2 linked regions of the Labrenzia sp. PHM005 genome follow. The protein of the gene in region 1 interacts with the protein of each later gene in a pairwise test. Links are inferred from orthologs where the notes say so. Each region holds a gene or a part of one and is shown in the gene's direction. Other genes may lie near its edges. The genes, in order: FJ695_RS01735 and FJ695_RS20395.

Region 1 (9,360 bases):
GACGGCCATCTGCGCGTTCTGGATGCGAAAGTGTCCTTCGACGGCAATGCGCTGTTCCGCCACGACGACATCATGGCTCTGCGCGATGAGACCGAAGAAGACGCCAAGGAAATCGAAGCGTCCAAATACGATCTCGCTTACGTTGCGCTCGACGGTGACATCGGCTGCATGGTCAACGGTGCCGGCCTTGCCATGGCAACCATGGACATCATCAAGCTTTACGGTGCCGAACCGGCCAACTTCCTCGACGTTGGTGGTGGTGCGACCAAGGAGAAGGTGACAGCTGCGTTCAAGATCATCACCTCTGATCCGAACGTCAAAGGCATCCTGGTCAACATCTTCGGCGGCATCATGCGCTGCGACATCATCGCAGAAGGTGTTTTGGCTGCTGTGACCGAAGTTGGTCTGCAGGTGCCGCTTGTTGTGCGCCTGGAAGGCACCAACGTCGAGCTCGGCAAGAAAATCATTTCCGACAGCGGAATGAATGTGATCGCCGCTGACGATCTTGACGACGCCGCCCAGAAAATCGTGAAAGCCGTTAAGGGGGGCGCGTAAATGTCGATCCTCGTCAATAAAGACACAAAAGTCATTGTTCAGGGTCTGACCGGCAAGACCGGTACGTTCCACACGGAACAGGCCCTGGAATACTACGGCACCAAAATGGTGGCCGGTGTTCATCCGAAGAAGGGTGGCGAAAAATGGTCTGCCGGTGTCGAAGGCGCTGCAGAACTGCCGATCTTTGCCTCTGTTGGTGAAGCCAAGGAAGCAACCGGTGCCGATGCATCCGTGATCTACGTGCCGCCGGCAGGCGCAGGCGCCGCGATCATCGAAGCGATCGATGCGGAAGTCCCGTTCATCGTCTGCATCACCGAGGGCATCCCGGTTGCCGACATGGTCAAAGTCAAGCGCCGGTTGGAAAAATCCAACTCCCGTCTGCTTGGTCCGAACTGCCCGGGCATCCTGACTCCTGAAGAATGCAAGATCGGCATCATGCCGGGCTCTATCTTCAAGAAGGGCTCCGTTGGTGTGGTTTCCCGTTCCGGCACGCTGACCTATGAAGCTGTGTTCCAGACATCCAACGCTGGTCTCGGCCAGACAACGGCTGTCGGCATCGGCGGCGACCCGGTCAAGGGCACTGAGTTCATCGACGTGTTGGAAATGTTCCTGGCCGATGATGAAACAGAATCCATCATCATGATCGGTGAAATCGGCGGGTCTGCTGAAGAAGAAGCCGCTCAGTTCATCAAGGACGAAGCCAAGAAGGGCCGCTCCAAGCCGATGGCTGGTTTCATCGCTGGCCGGACAGCACCTCCGGGCCGCACCATGGGTCACGCTGGCGCTGTGATTTCCGGCGGCAAAGGCGGCGCGGAAGACAAGATTGCAGCCATGGAAGCAGCTGGCATCAAAGTGTCACCGTCCCCGGCGAAGCTCGGCGAAACACTTCTCGAAGTGTTGAAGGGCTAATTCTTGCAAAAAAACTGCAGCAGGTAGCGGAAACTGTTTACGTTTCCTGCTGCATGGTCCAAAGGATAGGTTACGGCGCGGCAACGTGCCGCAATCTGGGGCTTTGCCCCCAAACTTTTCGAGGGACCGGTGATGTGCGCCGGTCTTTGTAGGGAACCGGCCGCGGGCCAGTTTTTGGCCCGCCAAAGAATAAGGGCGGAGAAGCCCTCCGCTGAGTGAACATGGCACGGCAGGAAGCGAACAACGTATTCGCACTGACGTCGTTGCTTTACGGCGCCAACGCAGCCTATATCGAAGACCTCTACGCAAGCTACAAGACTGATCCCCATTCGGTTGATCCGGAGTGGCAAGATTTCTTCGCGGCTTTCCAGGATGAAAAAGAAGCGGTCCTAAAAGAAGCCCGCGGCGCGCCCTGGAAGCGCAAGGATTGGCCGGTAGAGGCCAGCGGCGATCTCGTCAACGCGTTTGACGGCAACTGGGCGCCGATTGAAAAGCAGCTTGGCGAAAAGCTGAAGAAAAAAGCGGAAACGAACGGCGCACCGATATCGGAAACCGAGGTGCTCCAGGCGACCCGCGATTCTGTCCGCGCCCTGATGATGATCCGCGCATATCGTATGCGTGGTCACCTTCATGCAGATCTCGATCCGCTGGGTTTGGCCGGCAAGGGCGATCATGAAGAGCTGCATCCCTCTTCCTATGGCTTTGTCGAAGCCGATTGGGATCGTCGGATCTTCATCGATCATGTTCTCGGCTTGGAATACGCCACCATCCGCGAGATGCTGGACATCCTGAAGCGGACCTACTGCTCGACCCTCGGCGTTGAATTCATGCACATCTCCGACCCGGCGGCAAAAGCCTGGCTTCAGGAGCGCATTGAAGGCCCGGACAAGCAGGTTGCCTTTACCTCTGAAGGTAAAAAAGCAATCCTCAACAAGCTGGTTGAGGCTGAAGGCTTCGAAAAATTCCTTGATGTGAAATACACCGGCACCAAGCGCTTCGGCCTGGATGGCGGGGAAGCTCTGATCCCGGCGCTTGAACAGATCATCAAGCGCGGCGGCCAGATGGGGCTCAAAGACATCGTGCTAGGGATGGCCCACCGTGGCCGCTTGAACGTGCTGACTCAGGTGATGGGCAAACCACACCGCGCTGTCTTCCACGAATTCAAGGGCGGCTCTTATGCCCCGGACGATGTCGAAGGCTCCGGTGACGTTAAGTACCACCTCGGTGCATCCTCCGACCGCTCCTTTGACGGCAACGACGTCCACCTATCGCTGACGGCGAACCCGTCGCACCTGGAAATCGTCAATCCAGTCGTCCTCGGCAAGGCGCGCGCCAAGCAGGACCAACTTGCTGCTGCTGATAACGGCACATTTATCACGACGACCGAAGTTGACCGCACCACTGTGTTGCCGCTGCTGTTGCATGGCGATGCAGCCTTTGCCGGTCAGGGTGTTGTCGCTGAATGTTTCGGCCTGTCCGCACTGCGCGGCCATCGGACCGGCGGTTCGATCCATGTGATCATCAACAACCAGATCGGCTTCACCACCAATCCGCGTTTCTCGCGGTCCTCGCCTTATCCGTCTGATATGGCGAAGGTGATCGAAGCACCGATTTTCCACGTCAATGCAGATGATCCGGAAGCTGTGACCTTCGCCGCGAAGATCGCGATTGAATTCCGCCAGACTTTTGGCCGTCCGGTCGTCATCGACATGATCTGTTACCGCCGCTTCGGCCACAACGAAGGCGACGAGCCGGCGTTCACCCAGCCGATCATGTACCGCAAGATCCGCAAGCATCAGACCACTTTGCAGCTTTATTCCGATCGGCTGATCAAAGAAGGTGTGATGAACCAGGAAGATGTCGACCGGATGAAGGCCGATTGGCGCAAGCACCTCGATTCCGAATTTGATACGGGGCAGGCTTTCAAACCGAATAAGGCTGACTGGCTTGATGGCAAGTGGGCTGGTTTGAAACGGGCCGATGACGAGGAAGATCCGCGCCGCGGTAAAACCGGTTTGCCGATGGATGAGTTGAAAGATCTCGGCCGGGCATTGACCCGCATTCCGGATGATTTCAACGCTCACCGCACGATCGCGCGTTTCATGAACAATCGTGAACGCATGATTGAGACGGGTGAAGGCATCGACTGGGCAACCGCCGAAGCGATGGCTTTCGGTTCACTGTTGAAGGAAGGCCATCCGGTGCGCCTTTCCGGTCAGGACTGTGAGCGCGGCACGTTCTCCCAGCGCCATTCGGTGCTCTACGATCAGGAAAATGAAAGCCGTTACATTCCGCTGAACCACGTGGGTGAAAACCAGCAGCGTTATGAGGTCATCAACTCGATGCTCTCAGAAGAAGCGGTGCTTGGTTTTGAGTATGGCTATTCGCTGGCCGAGCCGACGGCTCTGACCATGTGGGAAGCCCAGTTCGGTGATTTCGCCAACGGTGCACAGGTCCTGTTCGACCAGTTCATTTCCTCCGGTGAGCGGAAATGGCTCAGAATGTCTGGTCTGGTCTGCCTTCTGCCGCACGGTTATGAAGGCCAAGGCCCGGAGCACTCGTCTGCGCGTCTGGAGCGGTATCTTCAGCTCTGTGCGGAAGACAACATGCAGGTGGCGAACTGTTCGACTCCGGCCAACTACTTCCACATCCTGCGCCGACAGTTGCGCCGCGATATTCGTAAACCGCTCATTCTGATGACGCCGAAATCGCTTCTGCGTCACAAGAAGGCTGTTTCGAAACTCGAGGAACTCGGACCGGACAGCTCATTCCACCGTCTGCTGTGGGATGATGCGGAATCCAATCCTGCGGCTGAAACCAAGCTGGTTTCCGACGACAAGATCAAGCGCGTCGTCATGTGCTCCGGCAAGGTCTACTACGATCTTTACGAAGAGCGCGAGAAGCGCGGCCTCAACGACATCTACCTGATGCGTGTTGAGCAGCTGTACCCGTTCCCGAAAAAGGCTCTGATGATGGAGCTGGCCCGTTTCCCGCATGCGGAGATGGTCTGGTGCCAGGAAGAGCCGAAGAACATGGGCAGCTGGTTCTTCGTCGAACCGTATATTGAGTGGGTTCTTGGACAAATCGATGCCAAGCACAAGCGTCCGCGCTACGCCGGACGGGCTGCCATGGCATCGACTGCAACTGGTCTGATGTCTGCGCATTTGGCCCAGATGCAGGCGTTCCTCGAAGAGGCACTCGGAAACTGATCACGGAAGGGGGCAGGGGCCCCCTCCATCGAAATTGGCCTGGGAAATTTAAGAGAAGGCAACCATGGCAACCGAAATTCGCGTCCCGACGCTTGGTGAATCCGTATCCGAGGCAACCATTGCTCAGTGGTTCAAGAAACCAGGCGATGCCATCAACCAGGATGAACCGCTGGTCGAACTGGAAACCGACAAGGTGACCGTTGAAGTTCCGGCACCGGCATCCGGAACATTGGAATCCATCGTGGTCAAGGAAGGCGACACTGTTGAAGTCGGCGCCCTGCTTGGTCAAATCGCAGAAGGCGCAGCCGCAGCCGCCCCGGCAGCGGCCGCACCAGCGAAAAAAGAAGAAGCTCCAGCGGCAAAGGCCACGCTGGTTGACGTTGTAACCCCAAGTGCGGGCGAGAGCGTCACCGAAGCTGAAGTCGGCGAGTGGAGTGTCAAGGTCGGCGACACCGTCAAGGCGGACGACACGCTGGTCGAACTGGAAACCGATAAGGCCGCCCAGGAAGTTCCGGCGCCGGTCGGCGGCACCGTTGTCGCGATTGCCGCTGAAACCGGTGCAACTGTTGAGCCGGGTGTTCTGCTCTGTCAGATCGATCCGTCTGGTGCAGGTGCCGCAGCGGCTCCTGCCGCAAGTGCTCCGGCTCCGACCGCTGCTCCGGCCGCGAGTGCAGGCACGTCCATGCCGCCGGCACCGTCCGCTGCAAAAATGATGGCTGAAAACAATCTTTCCGGCGATCAGGTTGCTGGCTCCGGCAAACGCGGTCAGGTTCTGAAAGGCGATGTCATCAACGCCATCGCCTCCGGTGCAACCGCAACGGCCGCTCCGGCGCCGACCCCGGTAGCCCGTGGTCCGGTCGCAGCGGAAGATGAAGTGCGTGAAGAGCGCGTGCGTATGACCAAGCTGCGTCAGACCATCGCGCGCCGCCTGAAGGATGCTCAGAACACAGCGGCCATGCTGACCACTTACAACGAAGTGGACATGGGCCCGGTCATGGAGCTGCGTAAGCAGTACAAGGACCTGTTTGAGAAGAAACATGGCGTCAAGCTCGGCTTCATGGGTTTCTTCACCAAAGCCGTGACCCACGCGCTGAAAGAAATCCCGGCAGTCAACGCCGAGATCGATGGTACGGACATCATCTACAAGAACTTCTGCCACGTCGGCGTTGCTGTTGGCACCGACAAGGGTCTGGTGGTTCCGGTAGTCCGCGACGCCGACCAGATGTCGATTGCTGAAGTTGAACAGGAAATCGGCAACCTGGGCCGCAAGGCGCGCGACGGCAAACTCGGCATGGCCGACATGACCGGCGGCACCTTCACCATCTCCAACGGTGGTGTTTACGGCTCGCTGATGTCCTCGCCGATCCTGAACGCACCGCAGTCTGGCATTCTGGGCATGCACAAGATCCAGGAACGCCCGATGGCCGTGAATGGTCAGGTTGTCATCCGCCCGATGATGTATCTGGCGCTGTCTTACGACCACCGCATCGTTGACGGCAAGGAAGCCGTGACCTTTTTGGTCCGCGTCAAGGAAAGCCTGGAAGACCCGCAGCGTCTGGTTCTGGATCTCTGATCCAGGCATTCCCCCTCCGACGCTCAGAGGAGCCGGAATATGAGTCTGGAGTTTTTGATCACCGCCCTGATCGTGGTGTTGGTCCCCGGAACCGGTGTGGTTTACACCGTGGCGGTTGGACTTGGAAAAGGCCGGCAGGCAGCAATCGCTGCTGCCTTCGGCTGCACTCTTGGAATAATTCCGGCGATTCTCGCCTCCGTTGTTGGACTGGCCGCGCTGATGCACACCAGCGCGCTGGTCTTCCAATTGGTGAAATACGCTGGTGTCGCTTATCTGCTCTATCTGGCGTGGCAGACGTTGAAAGACAGCGGACCGCTGGAATTGAAAGCGGATAAATCCGGCCGCAAGAGCATTCTGGCAACTGCGCGCACCGCGTTCCTGATCAACATCTTGAACCCGAAATTGACGGTGTTCTTTCTGGCGTTTCTGCCGCAATTTGTTGATCCGGTAGCGGCCAATCCAACGGTGGATATGCTGCTGCTCGGCGGTGTCTTTATGGCCATGACCTTCGCCGTCTTCGTCGTCTACGGCCTCTTCGCCGCGCTGGTCGGTGAGAAGGTGCTGAAGAGCGACAAGGTGATGTTGTGGATGCGCCGGACCATTGCGGCCACGTTTGCCGGCTTCGGCTTGCGCCTCGCTTTGGCGGAGCAATAACGGATGGCGGCGGGCATTGTCCTGGTCACCGGCGGCAGCCGCGGAATTGGCGCTGCGGCCTGTCTTGCAGCAGCAGATCTTGGCCACACGGTCGCGGTCAACTACGTGCACAACAAGGCGGCAGCTGATGCGGTCGTCACTGATATTGAAGCGCGTGGCGGATCGGCTTTTGCGATCCAAGGCGATGTGCAATCGGAAGCTGACGTTCTGGCGATTTTTTCCGCCTGCGATGATCAGGGCACGCTGGTCGGGTTGGTCAACAACGCCGGGGTGGTCGACAACCCGCAGCGGGTTGATGAAATGTCGCTCGACCGGTTGACACGGATGTTTGCGATCAACTTGATCGGATCGTTCCTATGTGCCCGCGAAGCGGTCAAACGCATGTCGACAAAACATGGCGGCACAGGCGGGGCAATCGTCAATCTCGGCTCTGCCGGCTCCAAGCTTGGTTCGCCGAAGCAATATGTCGACTATGCCGCCTCCAAGGGGGCGATTGACACGATGACTGTCGGATTGGCGCTGGAAGTTGCCGACGAGGGCATTCGTGTGAATGCGGTCCGGCCCGGCATCATCGATACGGAAATTCATGCCTCCGGCGGCCTGCCCGACCGGGTGGCACAACTGGAATCCAAACTTCCCATGAAACGCGCAGGCAGCGCCGGAGAGGTGGCCAAGGCCATCAAGTGGCTGCTGTCTGACGAAGCAAGTTACACAACCGGCGCGATCCTGGATGTTTCCGGCGGCCGCGCGATACTACCCTGATCCGCTTTGATATCGCGGAATAAGAACTGAAGAAGGCAAAGGCGACCCACAATGTCCCAATATGATCTTGTCGTCATCGGAACCGGCCCTGGTGGCTATGTCTGTGCGATCAAGGCGGCTCAGCTCGGTCTAAAGACCGCGGTTGTCGAAAAACGCGCAACTCTTGGCGGCACCTGCCTGAACATCGGCTGCATCCCGTCGAAGGCGCTCTTGCATGCCTCTGAAATGTTCGAAGAAGCCGGTCATGGTTTTGAAAAGCTGGGCATCAAGGTCTCCAAGCCGAAGCTCGACTTGCCGGAAATGATGAAACATCGTCAGGACGTGGTGGACGCCAATGTCAGCGGCATCTCCTTCCTGATGAAGAAAAACAAGATCGACGTTCATACCGGCACTGGCAAGATTCTGGGGCAGGGCAAGGTTGAAGTCACCGCCGAAGATGGCAAAGCCACTGTTCTCGACACCAAGAACATCGTCATTGCCACTGGTTCTGACGTCATGCCGCTGCCGGGCGTTGAGATCGACGAAAAGCAGGTCGTGTCGTCCACTGGTGCGTTGGAACTGGACAAGGTTCCGGGCAAACTGATCGTTGTTGGTGGTGGTGTTATAGGCCTGGAGCTGGGTTCCGTATGGAACCGTCTCGGCTCGGAGGTCACCGTTGTTGAATTCCTGCCGAAGATTCTTGGCCCGATGGACGGCGATGTCTCGAAGAACTTCAACCGGATGCTGAAAAAGCAAGGTATGAAATTCAAACTCTCCTCCAAAGTCACTGGCGTTGAGAAGAAAGGTAAGGGTCTCGCGGTTTCGATTGAACCGGCAGCTGGCGGCGATGCGGAAGTCCTTGAGGCTGACATCGTGCTGGTCGCAATCGGGCGGCGCCCCTACACCGAAGGCCTTGGCCTGGACACCGCTGGTGTTGCGCTCGATGACCGCGGCCGGGTTCAGATCGACACCCACTACAAGACCAATGTCGACGGCATTTATGCCATCGGCGATGTGGTTGTTGGTCCGATGCTCGCTCACAAGGCGGAAGATGAAGGGGTTGCCGTTGCCGAGATCCTGGCAGGTCAGGCTGGTCACGTGAATTACGATGTCATTCCGGGCGTTGTTTACACCCAGCCGGAAGTCGCCTCCGTCGGCAAGACCGAAGAAGAACTCAAAGGCGCTGGCATTGAATATAAGACCGGCAAGTTTAATTTCTCAGCCAACGGCCGGGCACGTGCGATGAACCACACCGATGGCTTCGCCAAAGTTCTTTCTGATGCCAAGACCGATCAGGTGCTCGGCGTTCACATCGTCGGCTTCGGCGCGGGCGAAATGATCCACGAAGCTGCTGTTCTGATGGAATTCGGCGGCTCAGCCGAAGACCTCGGCCGCACCTGCCACGCCCACCCGACCATGTCGGAAGCCGTCAAGGAAGCAGCCATGGGCGCCTTCGCCAAGCCAATCCATTCATAAAAATTCTGGCAGCTACAGAATTGGAAAAGCCCGGGGTCATCCCGGGCTTTTTTGTAAGCCATAAAATCGTATCTAGAGGTTACGTGGTCGTGGGTCTCCCAAAATGCTGCTGCCAGATTTTTGCGCGTTGCTGGTCACGAGCCTCGTAGGCCTGAATGATCTTGTCCGGATCGGTATCAAACGCGCCCTCACGGTCTTCGCCGATCTCGGTCAGCCGCAGTGTATAACATGCGGTGACGCCAC
Region 2 (8,782 bases), 4.2 Mb from region 1 along the record:
AGTACCGTCCCGGCCTTGAGCCGGGACCACAAACGAAACAGGCACCGGATCAGGTCCGGGGCGGCACGGGGCAACATGGACAGGTGATTTTGGCCGAGTGGTACATTTCTGTCCGCTGCCGTTGCACCGAACTCAAGTATCACCCCGGCCAACCGCAGCGCCGAGCAGGTGCCTGCTCGCCGCATTATTCGCCAAAGCTCTGCTTTCTATCCTTCGGCTCTGGAAATGAGTGGGCCCCGGGTTTCCGCTCCGCTGCACCCGGGGTGACATCCGGGGCTAGAGTTGCACAAACGGTCATCGACGGTAACAGGAGCGCCAAACGCAAAAAGGGCCAGCACCTTTTCAGGTGCCAGCCCTTCTCAAAAAACTCAGCTAAAGAAAATTAGCCGACCAGCTCGGTGCCGGAGAACCAGAAGGCGATTTCTTCTGCAGCGGTTTCCGGAGCGTCGGAGCCGTGAACGGAGTTTTCGCCGATGGACAGGGCGAATTCCTTACGGATGGTGCCTTCGTCAGCGTCGGCCGGGTTGGTGGCGCCCATGACTTCACGGTTTTTCGCAATCGCGTTTTCACCTTCCAGAACCTGAACAACGGTCGGGCCGGAGGACATGAATTCGGTCAGTTCGCCGAAGAACGGACGCTCTTTGTGAACGGCATAGAAGGCTTCCGCTTCACGGATGGACATCCATACGCGCTTGGAGGCTACGACGCGCAGGCCGGCATCTTCGAATTTTTTGATGATGGCACCGGTCAGGTTCCGCTTGGTGGCGTCCGGCTTGATCATGGAAAACGTGCGTTCAATCGCCATTTCATCGTCTTTCTTGAACTAGAGGGTGGGACCGGCCAAGTCCGCCGTGTCCTATGGTCTTTTTGAGAAATTTCGCGGCCTTAATAACGGGGCCTTGCCCTGCCTGCAAGGGGGGCGGGCCATGACATTTTCATGTCGATGGCAGAAGGACGGATGACTTCGCCGCTGGCAATGACCCGAATTGCCGCCTAATCTGGTTTTTGAACTGTACGTGAACTTGTAAACAAGGCTTGTTGAATGCGCCTCCCTTCGCCCAATTTTGCCAACCAGCTCCGCAACTTGCTCGCCTTTGTTTGCCTTGGATTTTTCGCAACCACTTTTCCCTTTGCCGCGATGGCGGACGGAAAAGCCGATCACAGACTTTCCATGGATGAGCGCCTGGCTGAACTTTCTTCAGAAGAACTGGAAAACTTGCTTGTCTTTGTCGGTGGCAATGCGCTTTTCGCCACGTACCACGAAGCCGGACATATGCTGATTTCCGAATTCCGCATTCCGGTTTTGGGTCAGGAAGAAGACGCGGTCGACAATCTGGCAACCATCGTCATGCTATCCGATGAAACGGACGACCGGGACCTTTTGTTGATCAATGCCATGATCGGCTGGTTTCTCGTCTCCTCAGATGAAGAAAACGATCTGGTCTTTTATGGCGAACACGATCTTGATGAACAGCGCGGGTACCGGATCCTGTGCCTGATGGTCGGCGCCGACGAAGAAACCTTCGCAGATATTGCCCGCGATCTTGAAATGCCGGATGAGCGGATCGAGAGCTGTGCTTACGACTATGCACAGACATCCGATTCCTGGCGGGAAGTGACAGATCCGCACACGAGTGACAGCGACGAGCCAGGAGGCAAGGTTACGGTTTCTCATGAACCAGCTTCTGAAGGCCTTGAGAGTGTCGTCTTGTTTATGAAAGAAGCTGAGATCCTGGAACAGGTGGCCGAAGACCTGGATACATACTTCAAGCTGCCGGAACAGATCACATTCCGGACAACGTCCTGCGGCGGGTCAAACGCCTATTGGGATGCAAACGATCGCTCTGTCACACTGTGCCATGAATTGCTCGGTGCCTTTGCTGAACTTTATTTGGACGAAATCGCAAACGCGGACTAGGCCGCAGCTTGGTGCTTCTTCCGGTAAGCGCCCGGGGAAAGCTCATACCGCTTTTGAAATTCCTTATAGAAGTTCGAGCGGGTTAAAAAACCAGCAGCTTCGAGCACGTGAGTGACAGGATCATCTGTTTCGCGTAGCAGCCTTGCCGCTTCCTCCAACCGGAACTGGTTGACGAACTGGCTCACGCTCATCCCAGCTTCCAGATTGATCGCCCGGGACAACTCCCGGTCGGGCACGCCAACCCGTCGGGCCAATCTGGATGCGGTGAGCGTATCATCCCGGAACAACTCCTGATCAGCCAATATGGCCTTTGCTGCAGCCACGACTGTTGCCAACTCTTCCGAAGAAGTGCCCTGTTGCCTCTCATCAGATGCTTTTCGGTCTGCCCGTCCGATCCAAAGAACCAAGCCTGCCGCGCCTGCCAATCCGGCAAGCGTCGCCAGAGACAGAAGCCGGGCCGCTGCTTCGACCTCGGCCCAGAAAAACAAGAGGGCAATGCCGCAATCAATCACAAGCGTTGCGAACATCGCGCCAGCAGCGCCGGCTTCTATCCTGCTCCAGCGGCCCGTCGCACCTGTCGGAATTTGCGACAAGGCGTCAGCGCCGCGCCGCCAATGCTGAACCAGCAAAACCGTGTAGACGCCGAAACTTACAGCGACAACACCATCAATCAGCGTGAAGATCGGAACAGGCAGCAGCAACACGCCGGAGGCTGTCAGTGCGATTGCGCCATGCAATACCATCAGCCGCCGCAAACGTTCGGCCGGCTCGGATAGTGCCAGAAAGCTTAGGTATGTGAGCGGTGAAATCCAGATCGCCAGCGTCCTTTGAACGATCACAAACTGATCGAATCCGAACGCGAACCGCATACCAACAAGGACCGCTTCGATCATAAGGACTGTCAGCAGCACGAGAAAACAAAACCGCGCTCGCCTAGGAATGGAGCGGCTAAAAAGAACGGACACCCACAGCAGCAAAAACACCGTTGCAAGCAAAAAAGAGACGGGAATGCTGATCATGGTGATCCGGTTAGTGGGAGAAATTCCTTGGCGGCTGTCCTTTATCACGTTTGAGGACAGGACACAGGGCGTCCGGCGCTTGTCAACATGACGTTTCCGGCCACACCTCAAAGGGACCGTAGATCGACTTTGGAGCTTTCATGTCTCTTTCCGCTTCTTATTTGCGCCCTACCCTTGCCCTGTTCGCAAGCCTTACATTCCTGGCTCACGCCGCCTTTGCCTCATCACCAGAAAAGCCCGGCGGTGCGGATTTTGGGCCGGGAGTTCAGGAACTCGTCATTGACGACAGCCGGACAGACCGCCCGTTGTCAGGACACATCTGGTACCCCACCCCGACGCCAGAGCGCTCGCCGCAAGCAGATAAAAGCCGTGTCTGGCAAATGGCCCCCGCAGATCCAGGCGCCCCGATGGTGGACGCACGCTTTCCACTGCTTATTGTCTCGCACGGCATGTATGGCAACACCTTCAATCAAGCCTGGCTTGGGTCGGCGCTGGCGCGCCGGGGTTACATTGTTGCCATGGTCAATCATCCTGGAACCAGTTCCTTCCTGCGGGATCCCGATCACGCACGCCAATTGTGGGAGCGCCCAAAGGACCTCACACGGCTGATCAGCTTTTTGACGGGAAACAGCGACTGGAGTGACCGGATCGATCCGAAGAGGATTTACGCTGCCGGCCATTCGCTTGGCGGCTTTACGGTCATGCTTGCAGGCGGGGTCCGGTTTGACACCACTCTCTATGATGAGGGCTGCTTTGGCGATGTCCGAATCCCAGTTGTTTGCGACATCCTGCGGGGGTGGTCCGTTGCCGAAACGCCTGCAGACCGGCGGGCAATGTCACAAATCCTTCGAGACAGCCGCCTCCAAAAGATCATCAGCCTGGACCTGGGCGGCACACCGGTTCTGTCGCGATCAAGCCTTTCATCGGTGGCGATCCCGGTTCTCGTTCTTGGCGCCGGACGCGCCGATATGCTGGACCAGGATTTGGAGTCCCGCGCGCTTGCCAAGGCGCTCCCGACTGAGCTGGTACAGCATATCGAGCTTGAAAGCGCAGGGCACTTCGACTTCATGGGCGTCTGCAAACCGGAGGGCTATGCCATCTTGAAAGAACATGAGCCAGGCGATGAAATCGTCTGCCTCAAAGGAACGGACAAACGGGAAGCGCAACACAGATTGATCTTGAATGAGATCCTGTCGTTTTTGGAGAACTAACAGATATAACCTGTGGCAAGGCCTTGCAGCTTTGCCACAGGTGAGACCTGAAAACACACCAGCAGTGCTTTGGTCTTGAAAGTTATGAAAAGCTCGGCCATTGATCCGCCCCATGTTGCAGATATCGGAATTATCCTACCGGATCGGGGACCGTCTCCTGATCGACAAAGCCAGTGTAACCCTGCCGGCCAAGGCCAAGACCGGCCTTGTCGGCCGCAATGGCGCGGGCAAATCGACTTTGTTCAAGATCATCACCGGCGATCTATCGTCGGAAACGGGCTCGGTGCAGATCCCCAAGCGCGCGCGCATCGGCCAGGTGGCTCAGGAAGCGCCGGGCACGGAAGACACACTGATGGAGGTGGTTCTGGCCGCCGACACCGAGCGCACCAGACTTCTGGCCGATGCTGAAACAGAGACCGATCCGGACAAAATCGCCGAGATCCACACCCGCCTCGCGGATATTGGTGCGCATACGGCCGAAGCGCGTGCTGGTGCCATTCTGTCCGGTCTCGGATTTGATGCCGCGGCTCAGCAACGGCCCTGTTCGGCTTTCTCTGGCGGCTGGCGGATGCGCGTCGCGCTCGCAGCCGTGCTCTTTTCCGAACCCGATCTCCTGCTGCTGGACGAGCCGACCAACTATCTCGACCTGGAAGGCACGCTCTGGCTGGAGAACTATGTTGCGCGTTATCCGCACCAGGTCCTTCTGATCTCCCACGACCGGGACCTTTTGAACAAGGCAGTCGACAGCATTGTGCATCTCGACCGGGGCAAGATGACCTATTACTCCGGCGGTTATGACAGTTTCGACCGGCAGCGGCGCGAAGCCATGATCCTGGCTGAAAAGGCCAAGGAGAAGCAGGACGCGCAACGCAAACACATGCAGGCATTCGTCGACCGCTTCCGCTATAAAGCCTCCAAAGCCCGTCAAGCGCAGGCCCGGCTGAAAATGCTGGAGAAGATGGAGCCGATCGCAGCGCTCACCGAAGAAAGCTCCAAACCAATCCACTTCCCGGATCCGGACGGCCGTCTCGCCCCGCCGATCATCAAGCTGGAGGGCGTGTCGACGGGTTATGGCGACACCAAAATCCTGTCGCGTCTGACACTCAACATCGACACCGACGACCGGATTGCTTTGCTCGGGGCCAACGGCAACGGCAAGTCGACCTTCGCCAAGCTGATTTCCAACCGCTTGGCGGCCATGGACGGCGACATCACCAAGGCGTCGAAACTGAAGATCGCGTTTTTTGCCCAGCACCAGCTTGATGAACTTCGGCCTGCGGAAAGCGCCGTCTCTCATGTCCGAGCGCTGATGCCCGATGCCCCGGAGGCCAAGGTCCGCGCCCGCGTTGCCCGTTTTGGTCTGCCGACAGACCGCCAGGAAACGCCGGCCAAGGATCTTTCTGGCGGCGAAAAAGCGCGACTTTTGCTTGGTCTGGCAACCTTTGACGGCCCGCATCTTCTGATCCTCGATGAGCCGACCAACCACCTGGATATCGACAGCCGCGAAGCGCTGGTGATGGCGCTGAACGAATATCAAGGCGCTGTTGTCCTGATCAGCCACGATCGCCACCTGGTGGAGGCCTGCGCCGATCGTCTGTGGCTTGTGGCTGGTGGCAAGGTCGAGCCGTATGACGGCGATATGGAAGATTACAAGCGGTTGATCCTACAAGGCCCGGAAGCGGCCCGGAAAGCGCGCGACAAAGCTACAGCAGCGGAAACCGAAGCGGCTTCCTCCCAGGAAAAACGCCGGGAAGCGGCCCAAAAGCGCAGCCAGCTGAAACCGCTGAAACAGAAGATCGACGCAGCGGAAAAGGAAATGGCGCGTCTTCAGGAAAAGATCGCCAAGATCGACGACATGCTGGCCGATCCGGAGTTTTTCCAAACCGACCCTGACCGCGCCACCAAATTCGCCAAGGAACGCGCCTTTTGCGAGAAAAAGCTGGTCAAAACGGAAGAAGACTGGCTGGAACTCTCGGCAGAGTTTGAAGAGGCGGGGTGAGGTCTTCAAATTCTCAACTGGTGTCACCCCGGACTTGATCCGGGGTCTACGCGTTTGCAGAGCCGTTTGGAAAAGGTACGAAATAGACGGGCGACAGATAGGCTCGCAAGCTTCTGGCCGATGACGCTCTGTAGATTGGACCCCGGATCAAGTCCGGGGTGACACGTAGCGGGAAGTTTCGCTATCGAATTTCGGCTCTTCGTGTCATCCCTAACACTTCCTTACCAAATCCCGTCAAATGCCACTTCACAGGCACACCTGATTTTGACTCTGCCGAAGTAGTCTTCTGACACCTTCAGGGATAGACCGCGACGACGCGGTGTTTCAGGGCGATACGGGACGACTGTGACTACAAAGATCACCACACTTGGTTTTGATGCCGACGACACGCTTTGGCACAACGAGCATTTGTTCCGCCTGACCGAAGAGCGTTTTGCAGAGCTCTTGGCGGAGTACACGGATGCCGCGGGTCTGAAAGAGCATCTTTTGGAAGCGGAAAAACGCAACATTCTGCACTACGGCTACGGCATCAAGAGTTTTACCCTGTCGATGATCGAGACCGCCATTGAGGTGACCGACCGCCAGGTGCCAGCTGATGTTATTTCGCAAATCCTGGACGCAGGCCGGGAGATATTGGCTGAACCGGCAGCCCCCCTGCCCCACGTCATCGAGACGCTGAAAACGGTCAAACAAAATGACTATAAAATCGTCATGATCACCAAGGGCGATCTCTTTGATCAGGAACGCAAGGCCGTTGGTTCCGGACTGGACCGGTATTTCGATGCCATTGAGATTGTTTCGGAAAAGACGCCGGAAACTTACGAAACCCTGTTCCGCCGCCATGGGACAGGTGCCCAGGAAGCCATGATGATCGGCAATTCGTTGAAATCGGATGTTCTGCCGGCACTTGAAGCTGGGTCATACGGCACGCATGTGCCGTTCAGCCGGACCCGGGCGCTCGAAGAAGCGGACACGCCGAAAACCACGGACAGGTTTTTCCAGATCGATCACATCGGCCAAGTGCCGGACCTGTTGGCCGCGCTCGCTGCCTGAGGGACTGCGTTTTTTGAAAAGTCCGTGCCACATTCTCTGCGGTCATCCCCGATTCATTCGGGGATCCATTAGCTCATGTGCCCGTGGGAGCGAGTACAAACCCAGTGGCAACTCTTTATCCGGATAAAAAAATCGGTAGGCGCAGAGCTGTGGATTGGATCCCCGCATAAAACGGGGATGACCTCAGAAGGTTTTTGCCACCTCGTGCCCAACCTCATTCGCCGAGAGACCAAGTCTCCGGCGCGGAAGATAACAAGTTCGCTTTAGCTCAGTCGTCCTTTTCGATCGGACCGCCCTGTTTCACCCAGTCAGCAAACCCATCGGTGATGTGAGCGGCCTCAAACCCCATGGACTTAAGGGTCGCAACAGTCAGCGCAGAGCGCCAGCCGGCGGCACAGTGAAAGACGAACTTCTTGTCTTCGCCAAAAACCTCTTTGAAATAAGGGCTTTCCGGATCGATCCAGAATTCCGTCATGCCGCGTGGACAATGGAAACTGCCGGGAATATAGCCAGAGTGTTTGCGCTCGCGGATATCACGAAGGTCGACAAACTGAACCCTTGGGTCTTCCACCAATGCAATGGCGTCTTTGGCATCAATCTCCTCAATCTGAGACCGCGCTTGCGCCACCAGTTCTTTGGATGAGATTTTGAGTTTGGTCGCCATGCTGTTTTTTAAACCTCTTTGAAAAACTCCGCCCTGACATGCGGGATGACCCGGCCGGGGCGTTCGATGTCGTAAAATTCTTCGTGGATGAGTTTCAGGCCATAGTCCTCAAACCGACGCCATTCCGATGGCTTCATTGGCCAAGGCGGACCTTTGGCATCGCCGTCCTCATTCTGGCTGCGGTTGATCATCAGCAGCATGCCGCCTGGAGCCACCAGTCCGGAAATCACTTCAATCGCCTTCGCTCTGAGATCTCCATCCAGCGCTTGAATGGTGTAACACTCTTGGACCAGATCGAAGGCGCCTTGCCATTCGCCCGGAAGGTTGAAGAGATCCGCAGCGAGGTAGGAAACGGAGCTGTCCGGAAACCGTTTTTTGGCCCAGGTGATCGCGTCTTCCGACAGGTCAAAGGCCTCGGTCCTGTATCCGGCGGCGGCCAGGGCCTCGGCGTTGTCGCCAAGACCACAGCCGATATCGATGGCCCGTCTGCCCTCACCGGGATTCTTTGCCAGCCACTCGACAATGGCGTCTTTGGGCGCAAGGTCGGCCCAGGGAATGGCAGCGGGATCACCGCCCGCTTCCTTATAAACCGTGTGAAACCAGGCAAGCCGGTCGTCGGTGTTGCCGCCCTTGGCACCGGTCAGCTCATCGATGCGCTCACGTGCTGCGTCCCGGCGCGCCATGAACTCCCGATCTGAATGGACAGTCTCATTGCTCATGCCTTGCGCTCCCATCCACCAGCCTCGGTCTGTTGCCAATAGGCAATTTGAAACCCGTCCGCCTTGGCTTCTTTCCAGCGGACCCGCGCTTCTTCGACTGCGTTCTGGTCGTTGCCGTCGAACATATAGATCGCCCGCTTGTAATCATTGAGCGCTGGCGGTGCGGCCCGGTCGACCAGAAACCGGACATCGGCCGCAT

The links.
Region 2: the proteins of FJ695_RS01735 (region 1) and FJ695_RS20395 interact in binary tests that used the Escherichia coli proteins (3 or more experiments, as listed by UniProt). The link is inferred for Labrenzia sp. PHM005 from one-to-one orthologs.

What each region holds. Positions count from the first base shown.
Region 1 is NZ_CP041191.1:334,821-344,180, reverse strand. The notes cover bases 1,328-4,873. They hold FJ695_RS01735 (2-oxoglutarate dehydrogenase E1 component), read left to right. Parts: upstream 1,328-1,685; coding sequence 1,686-4,673; downstream 4,674-4,873. Other genes in these bases: odhB (2-oxoglutarate dehydrogenase complex dihydrolipoyllysine-residue succinyltransferase), read left to right, coding at 4,738-4,873; sucD (succinate--CoA ligase subunit alpha), read left to right, coding at 1,328-1,464. Also shown: sucC (ADP-forming succinate--CoA ligase subunit beta), read left to right, coding at 1-555; more of sucD, read left to right, coding at 556-1,327; more of odhB, read left to right, coding at 4,874-6,246; FJ695_RS01725 (LysE family translocator), read left to right, coding at 6,286-6,900; FJ695_RS01720 (SDR family oxidoreductase), read left to right, coding at 6,904-7,662; lpdA (dihydrolipoyl dehydrogenase), read left to right, coding at 7,714-9,117; FJ695_RS01710 (NADH:flavin oxidoreductase/NADH oxidase family protein), read right to left, coding at 9,197-9,360. UniProt on the Escherichia coli protein: E1 component of the 2-oxoglutarate dehydrogenase (OGDH) complex which catalyzes the decarboxylation of 2-oxoglutarate, the first step in the conversion of 2-oxoglutarate to succinyl-CoA and CO(2).
Region 2 is NZ_CP041191.1:4,510,408-4,519,189, forward strand. Bases 3,736-6,703 are described here. They hold FJ695_RS20395 (ABC-F family ATP-binding cassette domain-containing protein), read left to right. Parts: upstream 3,736-4,260; coding sequence 4,261-6,147; downstream 6,148-6,703. Other genes in these bases: FJ695_RS20390 (alpha/beta fold hydrolase), read left to right, coding at 3,736-4,148; FJ695_RS20400 (HAD family hydrolase), read left to right, coding at 6,493-6,703. In the rest of the region: ndk (nucleoside-diphosphate kinase), read right to left, coding at 383-805; FJ695_RS20380 (DUF4344 domain-containing metallopeptidase), read left to right, coding at 1,043-1,918; FJ695_RS20385 (AraC family transcriptional regulator), read right to left, coding at 1,915-2,811; more of FJ695_RS20390, read left to right, coding at 3,078-3,735; more of FJ695_RS20400, read left to right, coding at 6,704-7,200; FJ695_RS20405 (rhodanese-like domain-containing protein), read right to left, coding at 7,469-7,864; FJ695_RS20410 (bifunctional 2-polyprenyl-6-hydroxyphenol methylase/3-demethylubiquinol 3-O-methyltransferase UbiG), read right to left, coding at 7,873-8,583; FJ695_RS20415 (DNA polymerase III subunit chi), read right to left, coding at 8,580-8,782. UniProt on the Escherichia coli protein: Genetic data indicate it may be involved in ribosome assembly or function.